2 linked regions of the Pleomorphomonas sp. PLEO genome follow. The protein of the gene in region 2 interacts with the protein of the main gene of each other region in a pairwise test. Links are inferred from orthologs where the notes say so. Each region holds a gene or a part of one and is shown on either strand. Other genes may lie near its edges.

Region 1 (7,512 bases), 3.1 Mb from region 2 along the record:
TCGAGGATCTCAACGTTCCACCCAATGGTACCGTGCTGGAGATGGGCTGTGGCACCGGTCGCAACCTCATCGCGGCCGGCCGGCGTTATCCAGGTGCCCGTCTGTTTGGTTTCGACATTTCGGCCGAAATGCTGAAGACGGCACGCAGCAACGTAGAACGCTCAGGCCTCAGCGTTTGTCTCTCTGAAGGCGACGCATGCGTCTTTGACCCCCATGCGGTTTTCGGAACTGCACGTTTCGACCGTGTTTATTTCTCCTACACGCTGTCGATGATCCCCGATTGGACGACGGCGCTGGCGCATGGTCTCTCCTTGGTCAAGGATGGAGGGCGCCTGTCAGTCGTCGATTTCGGCTTCTGCGAGGGGCTGGGAATCCCGGCCCGGGCTCTTCTCCACGGTTGGCTTTCTCTCTTCCACGTTACGCCGCGCGCCAGCCTGGAAACGGAAATGGCTCGCCTCGCGAAGGCGAGTGGTCGGACTCTTACCTTCGAACGGCCGGCGCGCGGTTATGCGCAACTCGGCACTCTTCGCTGATCTGTGTTCCGCGCGACACACCGCTTCGATGTTGTGGCCGTCGGGATCGATGATATAGGCGGCAAAATAGTTGGGTGCGTAAGGACGAAGTCCCGGCCCACCATTGTCCGTACCGCCCGCCGCCAACCCCGCCGCGTGGAAGGCCACTACCGCCTCCCGCGTCGCGGCGGAAAAGCCAATGTGGATATGCCCCTTGCGGCTCGCGTTCGATAGCCAAAAGCCGGCGTGACCATCGTAGCCGTAGCCGGCATTCGAAGCGCTGGTTGCATCCGAGGCGATGCGCGTAATCAGCCTTACGATGCCGAGCGGTGCCAGCAATGCGTCATAGAAGGCGACGGAACGGTGGATATCCGTCACTGGACAGTCGATATGATCAAACATGATGGTTAGGGGACGAGCGGCGGCGGATATGCCGTCGCTCGCCATCCTTTCATTCCGGCTTGTGGCAGACTGCTTCGATGTTGTTGCCATCGGGATCCAACACAAAGGCCGCATAGTAGTTCGGGTGGTAGTGCGGCCGAACCCCCGGCCCGCCATTATCGCGGCCACCGGCTGCCATCGCCTCGGCGTAAAAGGCATCGACAGTGGCGCGATCCTTGGCCACGAAGGCGACGTGGAAGTGCATGATCTCACCGGCCGGTCTGCCGGTCGACACCCAGAAGTCCGGTTTGCCGTCGCTTCCGTAACCGGCAAAGGCGTCGCCGCCGGTTTCCTCTGCCGAGACGGACATCACCACCGAGACGCCGAGAGGCGCCAGTGCCTTGTCGTAAAAGGCCTTCGACTTGTCGTAGTCGACGGCCGGAAAACCCATGTGATCAAGCATTTTTGTCTCTCCTTTTGATGGAGAGACATTAGCCGATTGCTCTGCCAGCCCATGTCAGGAGTATATGCTGACGCAACCTGTCAGACGCCTTCGAAGCCCGCGAGTACGCCGACAGCGTTGTGACCGATGTCCTCGACGGCGTAACCGCCTTCCTGCACGAACAGAGTCGGACGCCCGAGGCGGGCGATACGGGCGCCGATCTTGGGATAGTCCTCGCGCTTCAGTTTGAATTTTGAAATCGGATCGCCTTCGAAGGTGTCGAGGCCGAGCGATACCACCACGACATCCGGTCCGAAGGCTTCGATTGCGCGGCAGGCTTCATCGAGTGCGTCGCTCCAGGTGTCCCAGGCAGTCCCGAACGGCATTGGCAAGTTGACTGCGAAGCCCTCGCCCTGCCCTTCGCCCTTTTCGTCGGCACGACCGGAGAAGAACGGATAGGCAAAGCGCGTGTCGGCGTGCAGATCCACCGTTTGCACGTCTCGGCGCCGGTAGAAGATTTCCTGCGTGCCGTTGCCATGGTGATAATCGACGTCAAGGATGGAAACGCGGCGGGCGCCATGATCCAGGAACCACTGGGCGGCCACGGCGGCATTGTTGATGAAACAATAGCCGCCCATGGTGGACGATCCCGCGTGATGGCCCGGCGGACGGCACAGCGCATAGGCAGCCCTCTCGCCGCCATCGATCAGTTTGGCACCGCCGACCGCCGACCAGACCGCCGACTGTACGGCCTCCCAAGTGCCTTCGACGAAGGAGCCGCCGCCGTCGAAGGAGTAGTATCCCATCAGGCCGTTGACGTGTTCGGGCCTGATATCGCGCTGACCGCGCGCCGGCCAGACATAGGGCATGGTCGGGCCGGTTCGCCCCTCGGCGAGCCACAGCGTCCAGAAGTCGGCCATGAACTGGAGATAACCGGCGTCGTGCACCTTGGCCGCCGACGTCAAGGCATCGACGGGCGCCGCCTCGATGACCTCGCCAAGGCCGACCGTCGCAATCCGCTTCAGAATAAAGTCAACGCGAACCGGCAGCTCGAAAGCCGGCGTGATGACTCCGGCATTGAGTTCCTGGTTATCAGCATGCAGGCGGTGTCGAGAGGAGTAGACGGTTTTCATAAGCGATTCCGGTCAAGCGACGATCAAGAAACCCGACGCTACACCGGTCGTTTGTGTCGGCAAGGGCGAAAAGACGACACGGAGGCGGAAATTCGCGCCGGCCGTCTTGCCTTTCGCGGCCGTTCGGGCGAAATCGCCCGACCATGCTGATCATCTCCGATCTCACCTACCGTATCGTCGGCCGCACCCTCATCGAGGGCGCCTCCGTCACCATCCACGATGGCGCCAAGGTTGGCCTTGTCGGTCGCAACGGCACCGGCAAGACGACGCTGTTCAACATCGTTGCCGGCGAGCTTGCAGCCGAGAGCGGCTCGATCGACCTCAAGCGCGGCTCTCGCATCGGCCGCGTTGCCCAGGAGGCACCGGGCTCCGACACCTCGCTGATCGACTTCGTGCTGGCCGCCGATACCGAGCGAACCGCGCTGATGACCGAGGCGGAGACGGCCACCGATCCGCACCGCATCGCTGAAATCCAGGTCCGTCTCGCTGACATAGAGGCACACTCGGCCGAGGCCCGGGCCGCCACCATTCTGTCCGGTCTCGGCTTCGATGCCACCGATCAACGGCGGCCCTGCGCCGACTTTTCCGGTGGCTGGCGGATGCGAGTCGCGCTTGCCGCCGTGTTGTTCACCGAGCCGGACCTGTTGCTGCTCGACGAACCGACCAACTACCTCGACCTCGAGGGCACGCTCTGGCTCACCAACTATGTCCAGCGCTATCCCTATACGGTGGTGCTGATCAGCCATGACCGCGACCTTCTCGACACCGCCGTCGATCATATCTGTCACTTATCCGACGGAAAGCTGACGCTGTGGAAAGGCGGATACACCTCATTTGCCCGCCAGCGGCAGGAGAAAATGCTGCTGCAGGAAAAGGCGCGCGAAAAGATCGAGGCGCGGCGCAAGCACTTGCAAGCCTTCGTCGATCGCTTCCGCTACAAGGCCAGCAAGGCAACACAGGCGCAGTCGCGCATCAAGATGCTGGAGAGGCTCGACATTGTCGACGCCGTGGTGGAGGACAATGTCCGGCAGATCAGCTTCCCAAATCCCAAGGCCAAGCTGGCGCCGCCCATCGTCACCTACGACAAGGTCGATCTCGGTTACGACCCGGAAAAACCGGTATTGAAGCGGTTGACGTTACGCATTGACGACGACGACCGCATTGCCCTTCTGGGCAAGAACGGCAATGGCAAATCGACTTTCGCCAAGGCCCTGGCCGACCGCCTGACGCCCTTCTCCGGCAATATCATCAAGGCTGGTAAACTGGAGATCGCCTTCTTCGCCCAGCATCAGCTCGATGAACTCCATCCTGATGAGACGGCCGTCGCGCACGTTCGCCGCCTGATGCCGGACGCGCCCGATGCCCGCGTGCGCTCACGTGTTGCCCAGATGGGTCTCGACACCAATAAGATGGACACGCCGGCCCGTGAACTCTCGGGTGGTGAAAAAGCCCGCCTGCTTCTGGGTCTCGCAACCTTCCATGGACCCAATCTCCTGATCCTCGACGAGCCGACCAACCATCTCGACATCGATAGCCGCGAGAGTTTGATTCAGGCGCTCAACGACTTCGAGGGGGCGGTTATTTTGGTTAGCCACGACCGACATCTGGTCGACGCGACCATGGATCGTCTCTGGCTGGTGGACAAAGGTACCATTACGCCCTTCGATGGCGATATGGACGACTACAAACGCTTCATCCTGTCCGGCGACGCCGACCGGACATCGACGAAGCCTGACGAACAAAAAGTCACCAACGCCGATCGTCGTCGCCTCGCCGCTGAACGGCGCGTCCAGCTCGCCCCGCTCAGGAAACGCATCCAGGGCATCGAAGCGGACATGGACAAGCTGCGAAAGCTGATCGCCCGTATTGACGCGGCGCTTGCCGATCCCGCCCTGTTCACAAGCGATCCCGCCAAAGGCGCAAGGCTCTCCAAGGAAAGGGCCGACGCCCTTCGTGGCCTGGATACACTTGAGGAAGAGTGGCTGACGCTCTCGGCCGAATATGAAGAGGCCGAGGTGACGGAAGGCTGATTGTCACCCGGCCGCTTTTACCCTGTTTTACGAGTCTATATCGTCGACTTGATCTGCTTCTCCGGACAACCGCCATGACGACCGCCTTCACGCCTTTCGACATCGCTGCCTTCGTCTGGTTCCTCGCCATGTGGTTCGGACAGGCTTGGCTTACCGAAAACAGCCCCTGGTCCAAGCATTCGCTCACCCATTTCATCAATATCGGTCGGCACGGCTGGGTAAGGCAGGCCGCAACGCGGGATCTCCGCATGGTTGATACGGCCATCGTGGCCGGCCTGCAGAATGGCACCGCCTTCTTCGCGTCAACTTCGCTTCTCGCCATCGGCGGTGGCTTCACGCTGCTGAACTCGGTCGATCACGCTGTCGGCCTCGTTTCGGCGCTCTCAGAACTCACGGCCACTAATCCCGTTGCCTTCGAGTACAAGGTGATGGGCCTGCTTGGCATCTATGCCTATGCCTTCTTCAAGTTCGGCTGGGCCTATCGCATGTTCAACTTCGGCTCCATCCTGCTTGGCGCGTTGCCGCCGCCGTCCGAGGCGGACACCACGGAAATGGACAAGGCGGTGGCACGAGCGTCGTCGATTATCGTGGTGGCCGGAACCAACTTCAATCGCGGCCTTCGCGCCTTCTTCATGTCGATCGGCTATCTCGGCTGCTTCCTCGGACCGCTGCCGTTTATCCTTAGCTCGACCTTCATCGCGGTGGTGCTCGCGCGCCGCCAGTTTACCTCCAACGCCGTCAAGGCCATGAGGAGATACGAGTGACCGACGTCGATCCGCGCCGCGTCAAGGCCGGCCAAATCCGTGACGTCCTGCTGCAAATGGCCGCCGAGTCGCCTGCCGGCAAGTCCATCAGCCCGGACGCCGTCGCTCGCGCCATCGCCGGCAAGGACGAGAAGGTTTGGCGCCGCCTGATGAAGCCGATCAAGGACGAGGCGGCGCGCCTCGCCAAGGATGGCAAGGTGATCATGATCAGGAAGGGCAAACCTGTCGATCCCGACCGCGTGCGCGGCCTTTACCGCATCCGCCTGCGGGCTGAAGGAGAGCCGATGCCGGTGTACGAGGCTCCGAAGCCGGAAGATGATCTGCTGGACGACGATTTTATATTGGACGACGACGAGGACTGAAGCGGCGTCTCATGGCCGTGGCAGCAACGCGTCCGTGTACCCGGCAAAGCGATAGGCTACGAGGCCGATCCATTCGCGGACGGCCATATCGGTCATGGTCAGTCCTTCGGCGGCTGTTCTGCCACCGAACCAGTCCGTGGTGGCACCGTTTCGATAGTCGACCGGCCACGCCACCACGCCGTTCCAACCTGCGGCGCGGAACGTACCGATGGCGCGCGGCATGTGGAAGGCAGAGGTCACCAGCAGCCATTGTTCCTGCGGTGCCGGCTCAGCGGCGGAAAAGCTGAAGACGGCGTTCTCGTGTGTATTGCGAGAGTGGTCCTCGATGGAAATTCGGGCCGCCGGTACGCCAAACTCGATCAGAAGATCCCTGGCAACGGCCGATTCGGCGACATCGTTATTGGCAAATACGCCGTTTGAGCCGCCCGATAGCAAAATCCGGGCATTGGGATAGCGCCGGGCAAGCTCAGCGGCAACGACCAGCCGTTCGGCCCCATCAATGAGCTCGGCCGAATGGAGTTCGGTCGACAGACTGCTGTCAACCACACCGCCCAGTACCAGAATGCCGGCCGGATTCAGGCGATCGGGGTCGTCCGGCACCGAAAAGCGCTGTTCGAGCGGTCTCAGCAGGATCGTTGGAACACCAGTCCAAGAGCAAATGACAAGAATGCCGAGCGCAATGCCAATCAGCTCAGCGCCCCGCCGCCGCCAACCAAACACTCGTAATCCCACACCGAACAACAACGCCAGAAGAAGCGCGTTGGATGGGCGTAGGAACAGGAAGCCGAGCTTGGAGAGCACATAGAACACCTTGTCGGCCCTCCTTCTCCAAGGCGAATCCGGTCCCGCTACTGAGGAGTCAGAACCTTGCCGGGCACATTGCCGACAACGCCATTGTAGGAGATTTCACACCACCGCGCATCGAGCAGCGCAAGCTGAGTCTTCCGACTGCCGAACTGCCAGGAACCAAAAGGAATTTCGTCACGGCACCAGCGTAGCACAATGCCCTTGGCATCGCCCGAAAGCGTGCTCTTTTTCGCCGCCTTCTCGCTCATATCTGTGTAAAGCGGGGTCGGCTTACCGTCGCGAAGCGCGTAAGTCATGTCATAGGGGCTGGCTGACTGAGCCAGTGCCATCCCGGACGAAAGGCTGAAGCCAATCGAAAGGGCAATCATTCTAAAGCCAATCAATCTCGTCCTCCCCGCCGACAGGCGGCGCCATAGCTTCCCCAGCATGGACATGATCCGAGGAACGCGAGGAGGTCAATCCGTTGATCGGCTTAGCGCCCTTTCCTGAACGTCAACGACGCAGGCGCCACAAGCTAAACGATGGGCGGCCCATCCGAGCCGCCCATGCTGGTTTCAGATGTCCGTGGCAGTCCGCACGACCCGGCCGACAAGACCATAGGCGATGCCTTCCTCGGCGCTCATCCAGTAGTCGCGATCGGTATCCTTCTCGATGCGTTCGACAGGCTGCCCGGTGGCATCGGCGAAGATCCGATTGAGACGATCGCGCATCTTGATGATCTCGCGCGCCTGGATCTCGATGTCAGTGGCCATACCGCCGGTACCACCGGACGGCTGATGAAGAAGGAACCGGGTGTTGGGCGTGCAGAAGCGACGCTCCTTGGGCACCGACACGTAGATCAGTGCACCAGCACTCGCCACCCAGCCCGTACCTATGATGTTCACCGGGGCTGCCACGAAGCCGATCATGTCATGGATCATATCGCCGGATTCAACGTGGCCGCCAGGCGACGACACGATGACGGTGATCGGATCGGTCGCATTCGCCTCCGCCAGTGCCAGCAGACGTGACGTCACGTCTTTGGCCATTTCCTGGGTCACCTGGCCGGTGATCAGAACCGTGCGCGACTTGAAGAGATACT
Region 2 (8,145 bases):
AGACAAGCGGTGGCGATATCGTCGTCGGCACCCTCTGGGTGCTGGCCGCTGCCGTCTCCTTTGCGCTCTACCAACTGCTCGCTGGCGGCAGCATCGCCATCCTGGGGGCGCCGCTTTTCACCTCCGTCGCGATGACTGGCGCGGCGGCGGTGGTGCTTTTGATGTTTCTGGCGACCCACCCGCTGTCGGCGCTCTTGGTGTCCGGGCGAGCCTTTGCGCTCGCGGTGACGCTGGCCATCGGCGCGACGGTGCTGCCGAGCTTCCTGATGAGCGCGGCGCTGTCGCGCATTTCGGCCGCCGCCAACTCCACAATTGGCACGCTATCGCCAGTGGTGACGCTGTTTCTCGCCGTACTGATCCTCGGCGAACCGTTGCGCAGCGTCGACCTCCTCGGTACGGCGCTGGTGGTTGGCGGCGTCGGTCTGTTCACGGTGGTCGACCGGCGCCGTCGCTGATCCTTCAGGCGTGGATCGCCCGCTTGTCGACGGCCAGCGCCGCTTCTTTCATCGCTTCCGACAATGTCGGATGGGCGTGGCAGGTCCGAGCGAGATCTTCGGCCGAACCGGAGAACTCCATCAGCACCGCCGCCTCGGCGATCGCCTCGCCAGCGCCCGGCCCAATGATATGGACACCGAGAACCCGATCGGTATCGGCATGTGCCAGTATCTTGACGAAGCCATCGGTCTTCAGAATCGACTTGGCGCGGCCATTGGCAAGGAAGCTGAACTTGCCGACCTTGTAGGGTACCCCGGCGGCCTTCAGGTCTTCCTCAGTCCGGCCGATGGCGGCGACTTCCGGAGAGGTGTAGACCACCGCCGGAATGACATCGTAATTGACGTGCCCCGCCTTGCCGGCCAAGAGCTCGGCGACCGCGATGCCTTCGTCCTCAGCCTTATGGGCAAGCATCGGCCCGGCAATCACGTCGCCGATAGCGTAGATGCCCGGCACGTTCGTGGCGTAATGGCCATCGATCTCGACGCGCCCCTTTGCGTCCAGCTTCACGCCGATCTCAGTGAGACCAAGACCTTCGGTAAAGGGTTTGCGGCCAACTGCGACCAGCACCACGTCGGCGGTAACCGTTTCGGTCTCGCCGCCGGCTGCTGGCTCAAAGCTCACCGTGCCGCCGTCGACACCGGTCACCTTACGCCCGAGTTTGAAAGCGAAGCCCTGACGCTCAAGCAGCCTCTGAAAAGCCTTGGCAACCTCACCATCGATCCCCGGAAGGATGCGGTCGAGATATTCGATGACCGTGACGCGAGCCCCCAGACGCTGCCACACCGAGCCGAGCTCCAGGCCAATGACGCCGGCACCGATCACCACCAGATGCTCGGGTACCTTTTCGAGCGACAGCGCACCGGTCGAGGATACCACGGTCTTCTCATCGACGGTGATGCCGGGCAGGCCTGCCACATCAGAGCCGGTGGCAATCAGAATGCTCCTCGTCTCGATGACCGTCGTCTCGCCGCCTTCGGCGGTAACCTCCACCTTGCCGGTCGCGACGATGCGGCCGGTGCCGCGATGGACGGTGATCTTATTCTTCTTGAACAGGAAATCGATGCCCTGGACATTGCCCCGCACGGTGGCGTCCTTGTGGCCCATCATCGCCGGAAGATCGAGTTCGGGTGCCCCGACCTTCACACCGAGCTTGGCGAACACGTGGCCGGCCTCATGAAACATCTCGGAGGCGTACAAGAGCGCCTTGGAGGGAATGCAGCCAACGTTGAGGCAGGTGCCGCCGTGGCTCGCCCGTTTCTCAACCACGGCGACGTTCATGCCGAGTTGGGCGGCGCGAATGGCTGCCACATAGCCGCCGGGACCGGTACCGATGACAACGAGATCGAAGGACATGGAAGCACTCCTTTGAGGCTGCGGCGGCCTGTATTCAGTTACGCGCCATCAATCACTCGGCCCGCGACAGGGCCAGACGGACGCCAAAAGCGATAAAGACGGCACCGGTCACGCGGTTGATCCAAAGGCCGGCGCGCGCAAAGGCGCTCCTCACCTTGGGCATGGTCAAGAAACAGGAAACGGCAGAGAACCAGAGAATCAGGCAGGTGGCCATCACCAGCCCATAGGCCCCCTTCACCAACGCCGGTGTTTCGTGGCTGACCAGCGCCGAGAACAGGGACAGGAAAAACAATATCGGCTTGGGATTGAGGGCATTGGTCACGAAGCCCAGCCCAAAGGCACGGGCGTCGCTCATCGGCGCGATCACCTCGTTGGTGCCGGCCTCGGGCAATGTCGGGGCCGGTGCCCTGAGTGCCATCACCCCCATGTAGGTCAGATAGGCGGCGCCTGCCCACTTGACCACGGAGAACAGCAGCAGGGACTGCGAAACGATCAGCCCCAACCCCAGGATCGTATAGGTCAGGTGAAACAACAGAGACGTACCGACACCGAAGGCGGTCAGAATGCCGGCTCGCCTCCCGTGCATGAGGCTTTGCCGCATCACCATGGCAGTGTCTGCTCCGGGCGCCACGATGGCAAAGGAGAAGACCGCCATGAGGCTGGCAAGTTCCCCGAGATAAGGAGACATCGGCTTCCTTTCGATGACCGCGAACGCACTCTTCGGAAGGCCACGATAGTGGTGGCTGACAGACCGCCTCCCTCCGCCTGGGAGGGAGGGTCGGTCAAGTGTACCCCGCTGCGGGAGCTAGAGATCGAGAACGAGCCGCTGCGGCTCCTCGAGATTCTCCTTGACCCGGACGAGGAAGGTTACCGCCTCCTTGCCGTCGATGACGCGGTGATCGTAGGACAGCGCCAGATACATCATCGGCCGGATCTCAATCTTGCCGCCGACGACCATCGGCCGCTCCTGGATCTTGTGCATGCCGAGAATACCCGACTGCGGCGCGTTGAGGATCGGGGTCGACATCAGCGAGCCATAGACGCCACCGTTGGAGATGGTGAAGGTGCCACCCTGCATCTCTTCGATGCGCAGGAGGCCATCGCGGGCGCGCTTGCCATATTCGCCGATCTTCTTCTCGATGCCGGCGATGGAAAGCTGGTCAGCGTCACGCACCACCGGTACGACGAGGCCCTTGTCCGTGCCGACGGCGACACCGACGTGGTAGTAGTTCTTGTAGACAAGATCCTCGCCGTCGATCTCGGCGTTGACCGCCGGGATTTCCTTCAGCGCCTGCACCACGGCCTTCACAAAGAAGCCCATGAAGCCGAGCTTGACGCCGTGCTTCTTCTCGAAAAGGTCCTTGTAGGATGACCGCAGCGCCATCACGCCGGTCATGTCCACCTCATTGAAGGTGGTGAGCATGGCAGCGGCGTTCTGCGCTTCCTTGAGGCGACGGGCGATGGTCTGGCGCAGCTTGCTCATCCGGACCCGCTCTTCGCGGCTGGCGTCAGCGGCGCCAACCGGAGCGCGGGGCGCCGACGGAGCGGCGGGCGCTGGAGCGGCGGTGCGAATGGCAGCAGCGGCCGCCAGCACGTCTTCCTTCAACACCTGGCCGCGTTTACCGGAACCGCTCTCCACGCTCGTACCGGTTTCGGCCATGACGCGGGCGGCGGCCGGTGACGGCGGCACCGGTGCGACTGCCTTGACCGGCTCGGCCGCCTTGGCAGGAGCAGCGGATTCCGCTGCCTTTGCCGGCTTGACCGGTTCGGCCGCCTTCGACGGCTGGGCGGCCTCGGACGCGGCGCCAAGCGAACCCAGCAGGGCACCGACGCCGACGGTCTCGCCAGCTTCGACCAAAATTTCGGAAAGCGTGCCGTCGGCCGACGCCGGCACCTCGATGGTCACCTTGTCGGTCTCAAGCTCGACCAGAGGCTCGTCGGCCTTAACGGCATCGCCAATTTTCTTGAACCAGCGGCCGATGGTCGCCTCTGTCACCGATTCGCCGAGCGTCGGGACGCGGATCTCGTTGCCCATTTGAGCTTCTCTCCAGATGCGAAGGGGATGGAGGCGGCCGGATGGCCGCCTCGAAAGCCGGTTAGCCGAGCGCCTCGTCGAGGAAGGCGGCGAGCTGGGCGAGATGTTTGGACATCAGGCCAGTGGCGGTAGCTGCCGACGGCGCCCGGCCGGCATAGCGGGCACGCGGAATCTTGGCGCCGATCTGTTTCAGGACCCATTCGAGATAAGGGTCGGCGAAGGTCCAGGCACCCATGTTCTTGGGCTCTTCCTGACACCAAACGTGCTCGGCGTTGGGGAAGCGCGAAAGCTCGTTGACCAGTGCCTTGGCTGGGAAGGGATAGAGCTGCTCGACGCGCAAGAGATAAACGTCATCGATGCCGCGCTTCTCGCGCTCCTCGAGAAGGTCGTAGTAGACCTTGCCGGTACACATCACGACGCGTCGGATTTCCGCGTCGGGCTTGAGGCGCACCGTTACCGTCTCCGGATCCGATTCGGCGTGATCCCAAAGCAACCGGTGGAACGAGGTTTCGGCCCCCATGTCGGCGAGCTTGGACACTGCCCGCTTGTGGCGCAGCAGCGACTTCGGCGTCATCAGGATCAGCGGCTTGCGGAAATCGCGTGTCAGCTGGCGCCGGAGAATGTGGAAATAGTTGGCCGGCGTCGTGCAGTTGGCGACCTGCATGTTGTCCTCGGCGCAGAGCTGCAGCCAGCGCTCAAGGCGAGCAGACGAATGCTCGGGCCCCTGCCCTTCGTAGCCGTGCGGCAGCAGGCAGACGAGACCCGACATCCTCAGCCACTTGCGTTCGCCACCGGAGATGAACTGGTCGAACACGACCTGGGCGCCATTGGCGAAGTCGCCGAACTGCGCCTCCCAGAGGATGAGTGCGTTGGGGCGGGCTAGCGAATAGCCATACTCAAAACCGAGAACCGCCTCTTCCGAGAGCATGGAATTGACGACCTCGAAAGGCGCCTGCTCCGGTGACAGGTTGGCAAGCGGGATGTAGCGCGCTTCCGTCTCCTGGTCATAGAGCACGCTATGACGCTGGCTGAAGGTGCCGCGCTCGCAGTCCTGACCCGAAAGGCGGATCTTGTGGCCACCGAGAGCAAGCGAGCCAAAGGCCAGCGATTCGCCCAACGCCCAGTCGATGCCCTCGCCTGTATCGATCGCCTTCTTGCGGGCATCGAGGAAGCGCTGGATGGTCCGATGGACGTTGAAGGTCGCCGGCACCGTGTTGATCTTGAGGCCGATCTCCTTGAGCGTCTCGATGTTGACGCCTGATTGGCCGCGCCGTTGTTCGTCGAAGCTGTCGGCGACCTTGAGGCCGGCCCAGGCACCGTCGAGCCAATCGGCTTTGTTCGGCTTGTAGGCTTGGCCCGCCTCGTATTCCTGATCGAGCTTCTGTCGGAAGGCAGCCTGCATGCCGATCACTTCGTCTTGGGTGATCACCCCCTCGTCGATCAACTTCTTGGCGTAGATCTGCAGCGTCGTCGCATGGCCGCGAATCTTCGAATACATGAGCGGCTGGGTAAAGCCCGGTTCGTCGCCCTCGTTGTGGCCGTACCGGCGATAGCAGATCATGTCGACCACGACGGGCTTCTGGAATTTCTGCCGATAGTCGATGGCCACCTTGGCGGCATAGACCACCGCCTCGGGATCGTCGCCGTTGACGTGCAGGATCGGCGCCTCGACCATCTTGGCAACGTCGGAGGGATAGGGCGACGAACGCGAGAAGTGGGGGTTGGTGGTAAAACCGATCTGGTTGTTGACGATGAAGTGGATCGAACCGCCCACACGGTGACCGCGCAACTGGCTGAGGCCGAAGCACTCGGCGATGACGCCCTGGCCGGCGAAGGCAGCGTCGCCGTGCAGGAGCAGCGGCAGCACCTTGACGCGCTCGCGCAGCGGAATGATGTCGCCTTCCCAAACGGTGGCCGATACATCCTGCTTGGCGCGTACTTTGCCGAGCACAACCGGGTTGACGATCTCAAGGTGCGACGGGTTGGGCGTCAGGCTGAGGTGCACCTTGTTGCCGTCGAACTCGCGATCCGAGGAGGCACCAAGGTGGTACTTGACGTCGCCGGAGCCCTCGACGTCGTCAGGGGCGTAGGAGCCCCCCTTGAATTCGTGGAACAGCGCCCGGTGCGGCTTGGCCATCACCTGCGTCAGCACGTTGAGGCGGCCACGGTGGGGCATGCCAAGAACGATTTCCTTGACGCCGAGATTGCCGCCCCGCTTGATGATCTGTTCGAGCGCCGGAATGAGACTCTCGCCACCATCGAGACCGAACCGCTTGGTGCCGGTATACTTGACGTCGAGGAACTTCTCGAAGCCCTCGGCCTCCACCAGCTTGTTGAGAATGGCCTTCTTGCCGTTATCGGTGAATTCGATCTGCTTGTCCGGCCCTTCGATGCGCTCCTGGACCCACGCCTTCTCCTCGGGCGAGGAGATATGCATGAACTCGTAACCGATGGTGCCGCAGTAGGTCCGCTTAAGAATATCGATCATCTGCCGCACGGTGGCGTATTCGAGGCCAAGCACGTGGTCGATGAAGATTGGCCGGTCCATATCGGCCTCGGTGAAGCCGTAGCTCGTCGGGTGCAGTTCCTCGTGGTCGAGCTTCTTGGCAACGCCGATCGGATCGAGGTCGGCGTGGAGATGGCCGCGCATGCGGTAGGCGCGGATCATCATGATGGCGCGCACCGAATCGAGCGTCGCCTGCCTGAGTTCCTGAGCACTGATGCCGGCTGGCTGGGCCTTTGCCTCGATCTTCTTCTCGAGGATCTTGCTGGCCTCCGGCCAGTTGCCATCGAGAGCGGAGACCAGCTCGCCGTTGACCTTAGGCGGCCAGTCCGAACGGGTCCAGCTTGCGCTCCGCGCTCCGCGCGCCACCGCCGGCTCGGACAAAGCGTCGAAAAACTCCCGCCATTCGGGATCGACCGAGGCGGGGTCGGCGAGGTAGCGGGCCTCAAGCGCCTCGATATAGGTGGCGTTGCCACCGTAGAGGAACGAGGTTCCGGCGAAAGCGTCGTTGTCGTTCTGCCGTGCCATGTGCGTTTCGGAGCCGTCCGCTCCGTCCTCGCGTTCCGGCGACAGCAGGATCGCTTCGCCGTGGATATCGATGACCAAGCAACCGCATTCCGGCGAATGCTTGGCCTCTGTTGTTTGTCTCAGGTACCGGCGGATCGCCGGCCCTGGCTTTGGCGCTTCTCTCACGGGCTTTGCTGGGGCCGGAAGTCGCGTTCGCGGCTTCAAGTCATGGCCACAGATGGAAAGGCGACTGCCTTAGCCCTTCAACCGCTCGCTAAGGGTCCGACCGAGCTGAGCCGGCGACGGCGATACGACGATACCGGCCGCCTGCATGGCGTCGATCTTGTCTTCGGCCCCTCCCTTGCCACCGGAGATCACCGCACCGGCGTGACCCATGGTGCGGCCCGGCGGCGCCGTACGACCGGCAATGAAGCCGACCATCGGCTTCATGCGGCCGCGCTTGGCCTCGTCCTTGAGGAACTGCGCGGCAGCTTCCTCGGCCGAGCCGCCGATCTCGCCGATCATGACGATCGACTTCGTCTCGGGGTCGGCCAGGAACAGTTCCAGCACATCGATGAACTCGGTACCCTTCACAGGATCACCGCCGATTCCGACGGCGGTAGTCTGGCCGAGGCCTTCGTTGGTCGTCTGGAACACCGCTTCGTAGGTCAGAGTTCCCGAACGCGATACGATACCGACCGAACCCCTGCGGAAGATGGAGCCGGGCATGATGCCGATCTTGCATTCGCCGGGCGTCAGCACGCCGGGACAGTTGGGGCCGAGCAGACGCGATCCCGAACGGTCGAGCCGGGCCTTCACCTTCACCATGTCGAGCACGGGAATGCCCTCGGTGATGGTGACGATCAGCGGCATCTCGGCGTCGATCGCCTCGATGATCGAAGCGCCGGCGGCCTTGGGCGGCACGTAAACGACGGAGGCGTTGGCGCCGGTCTTCTCGCGCGCTTCGGCGACGGTGTCGAACACCGGCAGAACCGCCTTGCGGCCGTCGGGCAGCGTACCCTCCCAGGTGGACCCGCCCTTGCCAGGGGTGACGCCGGCGACCATCTGCGTGCCGTAGTAGCCGAGGGCCTGCTCGGTGTGGAACGTACCGGTCTTGCCGGTCAGACCCTGGACGATGACCTTGGTGTCCTTATTGACGAGAATGGACATCGCGTCAGGCTCCCTTCACGGCGGCGACAATCTTACGGGCGGCATCGTCTAGATCGTCAGCGGCGATAACATCGAGGCCGCT

Evidence for each region.
Region 1: the proteins of AB6N07_RS02120 (region 2) and AB6N07_RS16750 interact in binary tests that used the Escherichia coli proteins (3 or more experiments, as listed by UniProt). The link is inferred for Pleomorphomonas sp. PLEO from one-to-one orthologs.

Annotation. Positions count from the first base shown.
Region 1 is NZ_CP166625.1:3,591,863-3,599,374, reverse strand. What follows is about bases 2,178-5,054. They hold AB6N07_RS16750 (ABC-F family ATP-binding cassette domain-containing protein), read left to right. Parts: upstream 2,178-2,611; coding sequence 2,612-4,498; downstream 4,499-5,054. Other genes in these bases: AB6N07_RS16745 (DUF599 domain-containing protein), read left to right, coding at 4,573-5,054; AB6N07_RS16755 (histone deacetylase family protein), read right to left, coding at 2,178-2,468. Outside these bases: AB6N07_RS16770 (class I SAM-dependent methyltransferase), read left to right, coding at 1-533; AB6N07_RS16760 (VOC family protein), read right to left, coding at 964-1,356; more of AB6N07_RS16755, read right to left, coding at 1,437-2,177; more of AB6N07_RS16745, read left to right, coding at 5,055-5,262; AB6N07_RS16740 (DUF3253 domain-containing protein), read left to right, coding at 5,259-5,624; AB6N07_RS16735 (YdcF family protein), read right to left, coding at 5,634-6,434; AB6N07_RS16730 (hypothetical protein), read right to left, coding at 6,473-6,859; AB6N07_RS16725 (ATP-dependent Clp protease proteolytic subunit), read right to left, coding at 6,986-7,512. UniProt on the Escherichia coli protein: Genetic data indicate it may be involved in ribosome assembly or function.
Region 2 is NZ_CP166625.1:500,973-509,117, forward strand. The notes cover bases 3,745-7,254. They hold AB6N07_RS02120 (2-oxoglutarate dehydrogenase E1 component), read right to left. Parts: upstream 6,915-7,254; coding sequence 3,945-6,914; downstream 3,745-3,944. Other genes in these bases: odhB (2-oxoglutarate dehydrogenase complex dihydrolipoyllysine-residue succinyltransferase), read right to left, coding at 3,745-3,883; sucD (succinate--CoA ligase subunit alpha), read right to left, coding at 7,149-7,254. Also shown: AB6N07_RS02100 (DMT family transporter), read left to right, coding at 1-455; lpdA (dihydrolipoyl dehydrogenase), read right to left, coding at 460-1,848; AB6N07_RS02110 (LysE family translocator), read right to left, coding at 1,901-2,536; more of odhB, read right to left, coding at 2,654-3,744; more of sucD, read right to left, coding at 7,255-8,063; sucC (ADP-forming succinate--CoA ligase subunit beta), read right to left, coding at 8,068-8,145. UniProt on the Escherichia coli protein: E1 component of the 2-oxoglutarate dehydrogenase (OGDH) complex which catalyzes the decarboxylation of 2-oxoglutarate, the first step in the conversion of 2-oxoglutarate to succinyl-CoA and CO(2).